DNA from 2 places in the Ornithinibacillus jepli genome. Region 2 is predicted to be linked to the other one. Evidence: a T-box and tRNA genes for the amino acid it is inferred to sense, from the RefSeq annotation. Region 2 holds a T-box; the other holds one or more tRNA genes.
What was found. The T-box of region 2 lies ahead of alaS (alanine--tRNA ligase). A T-box ahead of a tRNA ligase gene usually reads a tRNA of that ligase, here a tRNA-Ala.
Positions count from the first base shown of each region.

Region 1: it has a tRNA-Ala gene. The T-box ahead of alaS (alanine--tRNA ligase) is inferred to sense a tRNA for this amino acid. The anticodon was not compared.

Region 1 covers NZ_JBFEGG010000005.1:61,442-69,287, reverse strand. The annotation lists gene AB1K81_RS16140 (5'-nucleotidase C-terminal domain-containing protein) at 1-637, opposite strand, end outside; gene nagZ (beta-N-acetylhexosaminidase) at 909-2,594, opposite strand; tRNA gene AB1K81_RS16130 (tRNA-Ala) at 2,738-2,810, shown strand; gene AB1K81_RS16125 (Spo0E family sporulation regulatory protein-aspartic acid phosphatase) at 3,895-4,086, opposite strand; gene AB1K81_RS16120 (LytTR family transcriptional regulator DNA-binding domain-containing protein) at 4,430-5,242, opposite strand; gene AB1K81_RS16115 (CBO0543 family protein) at 6,240-6,815, shown strand; gene AB1K81_RS16110 (DUF421 domain-containing protein) at 6,843-7,526, shown strand.
Region 2 covers NZ_JBFEGG010000001.1:1,293,543-1,301,388, forward strand. The annotation lists gene alaS (alanine--tRNA ligase) at 62-2,704, opposite strand; T-box leader at 2,866-3,066, opposite strand; gene AB1K81_RS06800 (AI-2E family transporter) at 3,107-4,174, opposite strand; gene AB1K81_RS06805 (hypothetical protein) at 4,222-4,416, opposite strand; gene recD2 (SF1B family DNA helicase RecD2) at 4,490-6,814, opposite strand; gene AB1K81_RS06815 (tetratricopeptide repeat protein) at 6,844-7,500, opposite strand; gene mnmA (tRNA 2-thiouridine(34) synthase MnmA) at 7,514-7,846, opposite strand, start outside.

The DNA of each region.
Region 1 (7,846 bases), on a different contig from region 2:
CACCAGGTTCAACTGGTTCTTCTGGATCACCAGGGTCTCCTGGTTCACCCGGCTCCACTCCATCCATTTCATGATATCCTAAATATGTAAAATTATCTTTCCCTTGATTAATCCATTGTGATTCATTATAAACATCACTCGGTGCAACAACAGAAGAATTTCTAACTAATGTCTTGTCCGTACCAAAGTTCGGTCTTTCTCCAATCGTACCAACTACATCTGTTAAACTACTATTATTTTTCAGTGCAACTGCATCGTCACCATTAAAATTTATTACTGCACTATTTGTTAGATCCGCAACATTTAAAATTGCTTCACTTGCACTGGCATGGGCCAATACGAGAACATCCCCATGCTCTAAAATACCTGATAATGTCAATGATTGACTCGGGGACGCGGCACCATTACTATACAACTCTAGTGTATAGTTTGATAGATTAACTGCTTCTCCAGTTCCATTGTAAATCTCAATTGCCTTATTAAAGGAACTACCCTCTACATATTCAGAGATAAATAAATCCTCGGCAAATGATTCTCCCTCACCTGAGGTCGATGCGAATACAGCTGGTGTATTCATAAAAATTAAAGCAAAAACGAGAAATAAATTAAACAGCTTCTTAATCGATGCTTTTTTCATTGGTACCCTCCATTTTTTCATAGATTAGTAATGCTAAAAGGATATCTTACATTTCATTAATACCATATTAAATCAGCCGATTCTATGTAGTTTTTGTAAAGTATGACAAATTTGATTCTATGGAACTATGAATATTTGAAAAATAGTAAAAAATACCCTATTAGCGTGTATGAAAATATATGGTACCTAGCTAGGCTCAATTACGCAGATTGAATTTGGCATTTCGTTAACCAGAAGAATTAAAAAGGGAGCTAAATAAATTAGCCCCTTTCTACTGTATTAACTCTTTAATTTGCTTATTGATTTGATCTATATTATAGTACTCCACTTGCTCATCACTAACATTATATTTTCTCTTTAACTCCAGTATTCTTAGAACACTTTCATTGATACGTTCCTCACTAATCTCACCATTTTCAACGGCAGCCTTAATTGCTTCGAATGCTTCTACGATATCTTCATATTCCTTACTAATTAAAATAATATCGCTCCCAGCTTTTACTGACTGAACGGCCGCTTCTCCGGATTCATAATGGTTTTTAATAGCATCCATCATCATATCATCTGTAATGATAACATTATCATAATGCAATTCTTCTCTTAGCAAATCCGTCATAATCGGTTTTGACATCGAGGATGGAAAATTAGAATCGAGCTGCGGAAATAAAATATGCGCTACCATGACAACATCTACACCTTCGTTAATCGCATTAATAAAAGGTATCAGTTCTAGCTCACGTAATTCCTCTACACTTTTTTCAATTCGAGGCAGTTCCAAATGCGAATCTACCGACGTATCCCCATGACCCGGAAAATGCTTGATAACTGGGATGATTTGGTTATCCTTCATCCCTTTCATCGTTTGAATCCCAAGTTTACTAACAAGGCTAGGACTATCTCCAAAGGACCTATCTCCAATTACAGGGTTTTGTGGATTACTGTTAACATCCATAACCGGAGAATAATTCATATTCATTCCAAATGCATATAATTCTTTAGCTAGGATCTCACCAATTTGGTAAGAAAGATTTGGATCATGTTTCAATCCAATCTCTTTATTAGAAGGTAATTCCTCTAGTCCAGGAAGTCTTCTTACGCTTCCACCTTCTTGATCGACCGATAAAAATAGTGGAATTTTATTTACAGAATTCATTCGTTTAATTCCATTTACTAGCTGTAAAGACTGACTATAACTAGTCAAATTTTTACTAAAGAAAATAATTCCTCCAACTTTATAGTCTTCAATTAAATTTATCGTTTCTGGTTCTGTTGTTGTACCATCGATCCCCGCCATAATCATCTGACCAATCTTTTCATCAAGTGTAAGCGACTCGATTATGTTTGTAGTTGATAATTGGGATGGGTCTGTATAGACCGAAATATGGTGTAATGCAGGATTTTCTTCATCATCTGTTGGTCTTTGCATGACCCATTTTAGTTCATACTTGTCATTTATTTGATACACTAAAATAATTTGATCTACTTGGTCGTCTTTATAGTATCGCTGTTCATCTGCTTTTCCTAATGACTCGATAATGTCATTAAAATGTATAGTAGCAAGGGATTCATCTGATGATCTAACATCAAAGATAATCTTCCCACTATAGCCGATCGTTAAGTTTTCGTCTGTAAAGTCTACATAAGTACCGTCATTAGTTGTAGTAGCATTCGCAGGCTCTCCCCAACTCTTTGGTACTACGTCAATGTCGGATTCACCGGCAATTATGGACACTCCAGGTACCCTTCCATCTTTTGCATGTTCTACAATGTCTTGAATGAGTTGATTGGAAGAGTTTATATTGCCTATACCCTTTTCAACAGGGGTATGCTTACTTTCATTGGCATTATTAGCGGAAAATATAGTTTCTGGCTCTAATAGATTCTTTCCAAATAATATGGCTAATGTGACGACGAGAAGGATAAATATGATGCTACTTACGATTAGAAACTTCTTCATAACTCAGAAAACCCCTCTCCTTTTATTTACTGCTTTTCATAAGACGTATAATAAAAGATATACGTTTCACCATCAACTATACTCCTATTCTAATGTTATTGAAACAGTGTAATGGAATGATTATAATAGGAGTATATAACTTCGGGGCATTAGCTCAGCTGGGAGAGCGTTGCACTGGCAGTGTAGAGGTCAGCGGTTCGAGCCCGCTATGCTCCATTGATACAGATAGGACTCAAACCCTTATTCTTATTGGGATTGAGTCCTCTTTATTTTTTCAACGGTTTTATTCAATTTTTAGTAATACAGACTTTTTGGGGCGAAACCTTTGTCTCTTCAATTAACTTGGACAAACTTATGAGAAGCCTCCATTAAAATTCCCCCAATGTTAACAGAATGTTAACAAACCTCTCTCATCTTACATAAAACCCACTCATATCAAGGGTTGAGACGGCTTATTACATCATGCCACCCATCTATTAACCATATAAACATGAACAAACAGCCTCTAGAAACCCTATTAAGTCAACGTTCCTTCACATCCACTAAACATGAATTAGACCAATATTAAACATAAACATGAACAATTATATACTGCCTATAAATTTGGTCTATACCTTTTTACTATTTGCTTCGTCAGAGGAATAGACAGAGCTAAATAATGCCTTTATAAAATAAACTACTCACTTTATATCAAATAACCGTATTGGAATATTAGTTTTTTTCACTCCATTAGAAAATTATTTATCAATTCCAAACGATCCTTCATTGTCATTTCCTATTTTTCCCGAAATCTTTAGCTGGGAGCTTGCCCAAACGTTTATGTGCTTTATTAATTTGAATCAAGTCTTCACCATCTGTCATATATGCCAAAGCTTCATACTCTAAACTTTCAATATCTATGCTAGACATATTTACAAGATAAATTGTGTAGAAAAAGTCGCTGGATATTAATTAGCATTACAAATTACATTCAAAATAACATACGTTTCAGCACTTCAATTCCATTCATTATATAAATCTATATATACTGGTGAAAAGAGGTTACTATTGTTAAAGACAACTAAATGTTCAAGTTCAATAACTTTAATTATATCTATGTGGCTCTTACCCTAAATCAAATAAATTCACGCAAAAGCATTGTATAATATCAACAAAGGAAGTGGTAAATCAATGTACAACAAAATCTTGACTTCACCTCGCCAATTTTCTAGCACAAGCCCACTGGTCATCTTCTTCAAAAGTTTGGTCTCCTTTAACTTTTATATATTGTTGGATTCGTATATGTTTCGAAAAAACGAGATTACCTATCTTTTCTTTCTTTCGACTTACTTTTAATATATTCATTGATTAGTTCATCTAGTAACTGGCTGTTTAGAACCGTTTCTTGGTGCGTTAGTCCCAATTCTTTTCCAAGTAAAATGAGACGTTTCCTTTTATCTTCTATTTCAGAATGAAGGGTAGTATTTTGTTGAAATATTTCTCCATTTCCCATAACAGTAGTCTCCCCCTTTCAAAATAGTGATCCAAATGCCCATGTTTTCCTCGATGAACATATATGGTATTTTACTGTTTGCTTTAGGCTTAATTTCCTATTAATTCACCTCGCAACTTTCGAACTTAGTTAATAAGAATCAGAATAGTACCCATGATTGTTATTTAATCTATATAATAGGTCCTATAATATAGGTAATTTATTTTGTTGTCTAATTCACTTCAAACAATATCTAACATATTTCGAACAATATATTAACTGTTTTAGACATTAATTTTTTAATTAGAAACAAAAATTATATAATTTTATAAAAATTAAAAAACCCAGCAAAATAGTTGCCGAGTTAGTTTGATTTATACATTTTTAATAACTTAACCAAGTTGATTGAAATTCTAGCTTCCATATCGTAGTCCCTAAAATGGGCAAAATATTTTTGGCCTCTTTGTTCAATAACCTCTAAATAATCTGTATTTAATATATAGGACTTATGACACCTTATAAAATTTTCGTTTAGTTGTTGATGCAAACAAGTTAATGCTTCATACGTTTCAAACCGTTTGTTATTTGTATGAATAAGTGATTTTCTATCCACTCTTTCAATAAATATAATCTCCGAAACTGGGATAAAGATGATATTATTATTCTCTTTAATCGTCAAGTTCCTTCTCTCAGCATTATTCGCTTGTTTCGAAGTATGATTGATTAGGTCAGCAGCGGTTTGTAGAGCATTATATAATTTTTCTTCCATTAAACTTGTTAAAAAAATGGGTTTTGAGTTGTTCTTTATAGACATAGATTTTTGTAATTCTGTTTGCTCTGTTACATTAATACACGATCCTATCACCTCAACTACTTTACCACCCTCTAAGATCGGCCTCAAATAGGCAATATATTGAATCCCATTTATAATACTTTCATAGTGGATAATGTTCCCTGCCCAAGCATCTGAGTAATAGTTATATTTCATCTCGGCATATTCCCCAGGAAAGAGTTCAGTTAAAGTTTTACCTATAATATCACTTGGTGTATATCCTAGGTTATAAACTAACTGTCCTTCAATGTTGGTATGAACAAATTCATTACCTTTTTTTACAAACGTAAAAACCATTCCGGTATGATGTATATCTAATTGTTTTATATATCTAGGATCGCTCATTTTATTTTCCCCATTACATTTAATTTACCCTATTTTCTTCTCAATTTTCAGAATACTATATTATGTAAAAATAGACAAGAACTAGTACTAGGAAGTCAGTTACCGAATTACATTTATTGGCTACTAGGCTTTATAGTTTATTTATAGCAATCATACTGATTGGGGATATTGTTTTTACAGAATAAGTGACTAAAATTATACACTGAAAGTAACGGCATATGGAAAAAGATTGATAGATTAAAGATAACTATTTATCAATTTGAAGGTACTAATATTAGCAACAGTGCGACATACACAAAAAGCGGGGAAGCACAGTCTTTTATTTTTGAAGGTTTTAAGTGTGGAGATTAATAAGACTTTCAAAATTTGATTTAGTATTAATAGTAATAGTAAACCTCACTTTGATGACAAAGCACCAAAGTGAGGTTTTTTTAGTATTGTGTTCAGGTGTAAAACTTGCCCAAATATAATTTTTATGCTTTATCTTTTTTAACTAGTAATGCCACACACTCCACATGGCTTGAGTCGTGATCGCAGACATATATTGTAGCAGTGTTTACTAAAATAGATTATGTGATCTGATATACATTGATACGGTTCACCGTGGATATTAAAGAGACAAAAACAGACAGGATAATTAAAATTCCTATCTGTTTTTATTCATTTTATTTACTAAAGTGGAACTTTAAGTTCTGCCCTTTTGACAATAAGAAGCTTTGATAAATGAACTCTCCTATCTTCAAGTAAAGACTTATTAAAACTAATTAACTCTTCATATGATTTTTCAAGTTGATTACTGAAATAAATCTCGACTTCTTCAAAAAGCTCTTTTATGTAGTCAAAGTCAAGAAACTCTTTCGTTGCTAAAGAGTTTTCAATAAGCTCAATGTCAGACCTTAAATTTTTCTTATTTACAATGGGAATTAATTACCAAAAAAAGGAAATACTAAAAAGGTGGCTCAAAGAGTCTAAGATCAAAAATATCTGAACACAAGGGATGATAACAATAGATAATATATTTGAAAATCCTAAGGAAATACGTTTATTAGAAGATAAGCTCTATCATTTAGAATTAAATGGTTGGCTAAAAAATGAGTTTTTAACTTTGGAATGGTGGATTCTAGTAATTTTTTTAATTGTGCCTTGGGTTATATGGGCTAAACTTGTTAAACGAGACATTATTTTAGAAATTTTGTTATTTGGTACCATAATTATCTTGACAACAACCTTATTAGATGTAGTTGGTGCACAATATAGTTTTTGGGATTATCCAATTGCATTCCTACCTATTATTCCTCGGGCCTTTCCTTTTGATTTTTCAATGGTACCTGTAGCTTACATGTTGTTATACCAATATTTTAGAACATGGAAATCTTTTATTTTAGCCCAGATCGTTATGGCACTAACATATGCCTTTATAGGTGAACCCTTATGCGAGTGGATCAAACTTGTTAATTATTTAGAGTGGGGATACAGATATTCATTCATATATTACATCATTGTTGGAATTGGAACTCGAGCTTTAATACTAAAACTAGCCTCTTTATCTAAAACCTCAAGATCTTACACCTAAGTAAAATTTAAATTGGAGGAAAAAACTTTGGAAGAAGTTAATATTGGTTTACTGACGATCAAAGTCATCGTTGGTTTTGCCACTTTATTTATTATCATTATCATAACAGGCAGAACATCCATCTATCAGTTAACCCCGTTTCACTTAGTTTTTGTGTTAGTACTTGGAGATTTTTTAGGAAATACCATTTATGAAGATAAGGTAAGGATTTTTCATTTTTTATATGCCGTCGGATTGTGGACTTTTCTTATGTTGGGAATAGAGTTTATGACTCTAAAAATTAAATCGACACGTCCTCTCTTATTAGGCAATCCTAACATAATCATTCGAGATGGTGTTATGGACAGAAAGTTACTTGCAAAGAACAAATTGGATGTAAATCAAGTATTGAGTATACTCCGACTAAATAATGTCTTTTCAGTTCGCGAAGTCAAATACGGTATTTTGGAAGCAAATGGGCAATTAAGTTTATTATTAAAATCCAAGTATCAAAAACCAGACAAGCAAGATCTCAATCTTCCAGAAAGTTCAGTAGAACTCCCAACATCGTTAATTATAGATGGGGAAATTTTATGGGGTAATTTACATGAACTTGGATTTGATCAACAGTGGTTAGATAACCAATTAACTACCAATGGATATGATAATGTAAAGCGTATACTCTACGCAGATTGGCGAAAGAGTGAAGGCATACATATAAGCCCTAAATAAAATTTGTTAGGATAAGAGCATATCAATTTTCTTGGTGAATATTATGTTGATTTAAAAATAAAATTTACCGTTTATTAATTAAGATGAACTAGAGAATCCGTTTTAAGAATTTATCCGAAAAGGTGTTTGTTACTCTTTAGTCTTCCTCAATCGGGGAGCTAAACAAGGTGCTCCAAGCGGCATCGCCTTATTCTTATGAATAAGATTCGATTTCTACGGGATAGAAGTGAATCCAGATATTGCAGGTGCTAAACTCGGAAAGGAATTATCTAGTATCAATCTGTTCTACGTATATAAGGCAGTGAATGTTGTACAGGAGA
Region 2 (7,846 bases):
CATGTTTAAAAGATTTAATATAATATTTATTATTGATTTTGGTGTACGTTGACAGTAATCATTATTCCTTTAAATTTGCCTCGACATACGTTTTCATATATTGTAAGGCTTCAACTATTTTACTTGCGTCTTTTCCACCAGCTTGTGCCATATCAGGGCGACCACCGCCACCACCACCACAAAGCTGAGCTGCACCTTTCACTAAATTACCAGCATGTAGCCCTCTATCAATTAAATCTTTTGAAACTCCTGATGCAAGTTGTACTTTATGGTCACTTTCTGTTGCTAATAAGATTATGGCAGAACCGAGTTTTTGTTTCAACTCATCGACCATTGTTCTTAGTTGATTCATGTCTTTTACGTTAACTTTTTGTGCTAATACATTCACTCCTGAAACTACTTCAACTTTATCTAAAATTGAAGAAGCCTCTAAATTAGAAAGTTTTGCATTTAATGATTCATTCTCTTTTTGTAATGCTTTTATTTCTTGGAAAAGTCCCTCTACACGTTCTGGTACTTTCACATCTTTCGTTTTGACTAATAGAGCCGTGTTTTGTAATAGACTTACTTTCTCAGATAAGAACTGATATGCAAATTTACTTGTTACAGCCTCAATACGTCGTGTGCCTGCTCCAATTCCACCTTCTGATACAATTTTGAACAATCCAATTTCAGAAGTATTTCGTACATGACAACCACCACACAATTCAAGACTATAGTCACCGATTTTGACAACACGTACAATCTCACCATACTTTTCCCCAAATAGCGCCATAGCACCCATTTCCTTAGCCTCTGCTAAACTCTTAAAACTGATCTCCAGCTGAATTGAATCCCATATTTTTTCGTTTACGATTTTTTCAATCTGGGTTAATTCTTCTTCCGTAACAGCATTAAAATGCGAGAAGTCAAATCGAAGTCGCTCTTGGGCAACTAAAGACCCTGCTTGATTCACATGAGTACCTAAAACATCTTTAAGTGCTTGGTGTAGTAAGTGTGTAGCTGTGTGGTTCTTAATAATTAGATTGCGGGAATCAGCATCTACAAGTGCCTTAACAGAATCACCGACATGTAGCTCCCCATCTTCAACCACTACACGATGAATGTTTTGACCTTTAGGCGACTTTTGAACATGTTCTACTGAAGCAGTTCCATTAGCTCCTGAAATCGTGCCATGGTCAGCGATTTGTCCTCCGCTTTCAGCATAGAACGGAGTTTCTTTTAGAAAGATTAACACTTCCTCGCCCTTCTTTGCAATATCAACCAGTTCTCCATCTTTAATTAATGCTACGATTTTTGTATCGGATTCTAAACTTTCATATCCGATAAATTCACTTTCAACATCTATTTTCCCAAGTACTTCATCTTGGACGTGCATCGAATCAACTTTTTGACGAGCATTTCTTGCACGTTCTCGTTGCTTCTCCATTTCTCTCTCATATCCATCTTCGTCTACGGTAAATCCTAATTGTTCTACATATTCAGCAGTTAACTCTTTTGGGAATCCGTAAGTATCATAGAGACGGAATACTTCTTCACCAGGGAATACCTTCGAACCTTTTGACTTTTCTTTTTCTATGATAGTTGTTAAAATATCAAGTCCTTCATTTAATGTTTCATGGAAACGTTCCTCTTCCACTTTAATAATGTTTTGAATAAAATCATGTTGTTTTAAAACTGTTGGATAGAAGTCTTTCATTATCTCACCAACCGTTGCAACTAATTCATACATAAATGGCTTTTCAATTCCAATTTCTTTAGCAAAACGAACTGCACGACGAATTAATCTTCTTAATACATAACCTCTTCCATCGTTTGAAGGTAATGCCCCATCACTAATTGCAAAACTGACTGTTCGAATATGGTCGGCAATAACTTTATAAGCAGTATCGCTTGCTTTTTCCACACCATATTTTACATTAGCTAGTTGCTCTGTCTTTTTAATTATTGGCATGAATAAGTCTGTTTCAAAGTTAGTAGGGACGTTTTGAATAACGGAAACAATACGCTCTAATCCCATACCCGTATCAATGTTTTTCTTTGGTAATGGTGTATACGTGTCATCTGGATTATGGTTGAATTGAGAAAATACTAAGTTCCAAACTTCTAAATATCTGTCATTTTCGCCACCAGGATATAATTCCGGGTCATTCGGATCATTACCATAACTTTCGCCACGATCATAGAAAATCTCAGTGTTTGGACCACTTGGCCCTTCACCTATATCCCAGAAGTTTTCTTCTAAGCGAATTATTCTTTCTTTTGGTAATTTAATATCGTTTAACCACATGTCATAAGCTTCATCATCTTCTGGATGAACGGTAACTGATAATTTTTCAGGATCAAGACCTAACCATTTTTCACTTGTAAGAAATTCCCATGCGAATTCAATTGCTTCTTTTTTAAAATAATCTCCAATTGAAAAGTTTCCTAACATTTCAAAGAATGTATGGTGTCTTGCCGTGTAACCTACGTTTTCGATGTCATTTGTACGGATAGATTTTTGGGCGTTTACGATTCGAGGATTATCTGGAATAACGCGTCCGTCAAAGTATTTTTTTAAAGTAGCTACTCCACTATTAATCCATAATAATGTTGGATCGTCTTGAGGGACTAGTGAAGCACTTGGTTCGATTTTATGTCCTTTTTCTTGGAAGAAGTCAAGGAACATTTGTCTAATTTGAGCTGAAGTTAATTTTTTCATATATATCCTCCTTATTATTAACTAAAATATTATTGATTTCTAACCATACACGCGGGAGTTTCCGTATATTCGGATAGCTCAGTGCAAACTTTATAAATTCCCTTCTAAATCAGTAAGGATAAAAAATTTACACAAATAAAAAAATCTCCTCTCTGCATTATTGCAGGGACGAGATTGTTCGCGGTACCACCCTAATTATGGACGAATGTCCATCACTTGAACATGATAACGGTATGAAACCGACGGGGATTAGCCGTACTCAGGCTTAGCTTCCATGGTTCTAATTTAAGATTTCTTTCAGCCTAAGGAAATCTCTCTCTAAAAATTGAGTGCCATGTACTCAGAACCTTCATTGCGATAATAACTATGATAGCGATATTATAGTTAACTTTTAATAAAAAGTCAATTTTCTCTTACCATAATCCATATATGTTTAATAATGACCCTAAAAATAGTTAAGGATGGAACAGCTAGTACCATTCCTAATACCCCGCCTACCTTTCCACCAAGTAATAAAACAAAGATTATTCCAACAGGATGAATCCGTGTACTTCTACCAACGATATAGGGTGACAATAAATTACTTTCTATTAATTGAATAACGAAAACGCTAATTACAACGAATAGAACCATTTTTCCTGATACAGTTAGTGCAATTATGATTGCAGGAATCGCCCCAATGATAGGTCCAAAATACGGTATGAAATTCATAATCCCCATAAATATTGCCAGTAATAAAGTATATTTTAATCCTAAGAAGTGAAATACAATATAAGTGGTAATAGCTACAAATAGACTTACAAGTAGTTGACCTCGAAGATAGCCACCTAGCCCTTCATCAATAGCATGCACAAGGTTACTAGATGTATCCTTATATTTATTTGGAATAAACCGTTTTACATACCCTTTAATTTTCCCATAATCCTTTAAAAAGTAGAAAACTAATACTGGTATTACCGTTAACACAACAATAAAGTCGATTATTTTAGTAACTCCACCAACTAGTTTACCTATCAAAGAATCCAACGATGCTTCAATAGAGCGTATCATATCTTCTATTTTATCATGTACTGTTTCTGGTAAGAAAGAAGTGGATTCATATACTTGATAAATAATGTCTTGATACATGTCCACTAGATGTGGTAAATAATCATCCAAATCTTTTAATTGTGCAACTATTGCCGGATACACTCGATATACTAAATAACCAACCCCACCGAAAAAAAGAATGTATATGAATAAAATAGCTATACCTCTAGGAATATTATATTCATGGATTTTTTGTACGATAGGGTATAGCAAATAGGCAATTAGACAGGCAATCAAAAATGGTGCAGATAGATGCCATAAAAAAGCAAAAAAAGCCTTATAGTAAGGAAAAAGCTTTACTAGTAAATATATGAAAAGGAATACAAATATCCCTGTAACAATCCAATAGAGAAAATTAGTTGGCTTCTTTTCGGAAAACATAAGGTACAACTCCTTTAGTTTTAGAATTTTCGTTCCAAACTAAAGGATTACCATTCTAGTTTTCTTTCTTCTTCAGTAAATAAATCATTAAGTGAGCTTAAACTACCATCAGCTTCTACTTGATGCACAGTTAGTTCATTACCTGAAACAGACATTTCTACAAAACAATTCCAGCAATAAAATTGTTGAGAACCTATTTTTCCAATGTCTTTACTGCTACAATTCGGGCATCGCATTAACATAAGTACTAATCTCTCCTGAAAAATATGATAAGTATTATGTTATGCTTTCCCTATTTTCCCAAAATATACCTAATCACATAAAATCATAAGGAGACATGTCGTATTCATCTTCTTGTGAATTATCATTATGATTTTCTAGATTGTGGAACCTTTCGCTTAACTGCTCCTGTAAAGAAGTATACCTTTTATTTGTGTCTATCGTTTGAATTCCCCTGAAAAAGGCTTCTTTTTCACCACAAATTATGAGAGATTTTTGTCCTCTCGTAATAGCTGTATAAAGTAGATTTTTACGTAACATACGATTATACGATGAAACAACCGGCAATATCACAATAGGAAATTCACTTCCTTGCGATTTATGAATGGAAATACAATAAGCTAGCATTAAATTAATATAGTCCTTTCGTTCATAAACGACTTCTCGGTCATCAAATGAAACGACTAATTGTTCTACATTCTCTGTATTTTCATTTTCCCGGAAAATTGCTACAACCTCACCAATATCTCCATTAAACACTTGATCTTCAGGTTGATTAACTAATTGAATAACCTTATCTCCAGTTCGGAAAATTGTATCATTGGCTTTTACTTCTCTTTTCCCTTTACTTTTTGGGTTGATTAATTCTTGTAAGGCATTATTAATCATCGTTATTCCTGCTTGGGATTTATACATTGGAGCCAAAACTTGAATGTCACGAACATCTAGTCCTTTATTCATCGCCTTTTCGAATACTTTGGTGATGACATCCACTACATGCTTCTCACGACAATTAATAAAGCTAAAATCTTTATCATTTGTAAGTATGTCCATAGAGCAACTGTTATTTTTAATACCATGAGCTAGTTGAATTATTTTTGAGCCTTCTTTTTGTCGATAGACCTCATGAAGACTTACTTTCGGAATATGGTTATTCTCAAGTAAATCCGTTAAAACTTGCCCAGGACCAACCGAAGGAAGCTGATCTTCATCTCCAACGATAAGAACTTGCATATCAGAAGGAATGGCTTTAAAAAGGTTATTAGCAAGCCATATATCTACCATAGAAAACTCATCCACGATTAGAAACTTTCCTTCTAAAGGTTCATGCTCGTCCTTTTCAAAGCCCTCACTACCATTCCAGCCAAGTAATCGGTGAATAGTTAAAGCAGGGAGCCCTGTTGATTCTTTTATTCGTTTCGCCGCCCTACCAGTAGGGGCTGTTAATACAAAAGGAAAGTCTTTTTTATTTTCATAATCACGCGGATCAATGGAAAGATTATGGATTTCTGCATAAGCCTTTATAATTCCTTTAATAACAGTGGTTTTCCCTGTTCCAGGGCCGCCTGTTAGAATCATTAATTTCGACTTTAATGCTTGCTCAATTGCTGAGAATTGTTCCTTACCATAACTTAAGACTTCTTCTTCTTCAATTTTCCCAATAATCTTCATTAAATCGGCAAGTGTTGTTTCTTCTTCAATTTGAGAACCGATTAATCTTTTTATACTTGAGGCAAACCCATCCTCAGCATAGTAAAGTGATGGTAAATACACTCTACTTTCAATTAAGATTACTTTCTTCTCTGTATTTAACTCTTCAATAATGTGTTGAATAACTTCAGTTGATAACTCATGATCTGGGCTTCCTAATAAAGCACTAATTTCATCTACACAATATTCGAGTGGTAAGAATACATGTCCATTTTGTACACTTCTTTGTAAAATATATATACATCCAGCCCCAACACGATTAGGACTAGATAAAGATATTCCATTCTTTTTGGCAATTTCATCTGCGGTATGAAATCCAAACCCTTCAATGTCGAAAACAAAGCGATACGGATCTTCTTCTAATAAGCCAACTGTTTCGTCTTTGTACTTTTCATACACTTTTTGCGCCATTTTTAAACCTATATTATATTTAGATAAATAAACAACAACTTGTTCAAAACCTTGGTTTTCTTGCAATGTTTTAACAATCGTAGCTGCTGCTTCCTTTTTTAGGCCTGGAACGGATTCAAGGACAGTTGGGTCATTTAATATTTTGGATACAGTTGACTCACCTAAATGGTCAACTACTTTTTTGGCCGTTCTCTTCCCTATACCATAAAACATATCACTAGATAGATAGGATATTAATCCATCTTTAGTATCAGGAATGAAAGTTTGATATGATACCACATTGTATTGCTGACCATATTTAGGATGCTTTTCAAGCTGCCCAGTAAACTTATAGACAGTTTCCTCTTGCAACTGAGAGAAATAGCCTTTAATAACGATTTCTTTCTCCGCGTAGTTTAAATTAGTATCTAGTATTTTTACTTTCGCAATGGAAAAATGCTCTATGTCATTTTGAAAAATCGTGTAGAGAAGTTCTCCCTTAATAAACGTTTCTATTTCCATGTTTTGATCATGTTCCATACTAAATACCCCACATTCAGACTGCCCTCTTAATTCATTGCTTCTTCTGCTACTCGCTTACCGTTCGCTGCTAATACATGCTCTGGATTAAATTCCAATGCTTTATTAAAGTACTCTATTGCCCTATCTACATTTTCTTCAAATAAGGAAATGACTCCAAGATTATAGTAGGCGTCACTATGTTCGTTATTTTTCTCTAGTAACAGTTCAAATTCTTTTTTTGCATCAGATAACAATTCACTCTGTGCTAAAGCAAGTCCATATTGAAATAGAACTTCTTCATCATCTGGAGTTAGTTCCTTTGCTCTTAACAGATAAGGAAGTGCCAGTTTAAATTGCTGTTGATTCTGATGAGTCATTCCAAGCATAAAGTATACATCTGCTTCTTCTAGGCCATTTTTAATTGCTTCAAGGAAATTCTTCCCGGCATTAGGGAAGTCTTCTTTTTCGTAATAAACATTACCAATACCGTAATAAGCGGTCGCAGTTGTTTCATTAATTGAAATTGCTTTTTGGAAAAACTTTATGGCAGTCTCATGTTCTCCTATATGCAGCAACAAATTTCCAAAATTCACAAAACCAACAGGGTCATTCGGATTCTCTTCAATGTATTCATTAAAGAGATTTGCTGCTTGCTCGTATTGATTATCTTTCATTAATTCTACTGCTTTTGCAATCTTATTCATTTCCCCGTTCTCCCTATCCAACATAATCTAAAATGTTGTTTTGCTTCTTAATCTTATCAATCGTTCCGCCACCAAGACATACTTCACCATCATAAAACACAACAGCTTGACCTGGTGTAATAGCACGTTGACTTTCATCAAAAATCACTTTAACTGTACCATCACCTTGTACATATACTGTCACACCACTGTCCTCTTGACGGTATCTGAATTTTGCCGTACAGGTAAACGTTTCTCGGATTGAATCAGGATTTATCCAATTTATATCTGTTGCAACAAGTTCATCTGAATATAAATACTCATTACTAAATCCTTGTTCAACATATAAAATATTCTCTTTTAAATT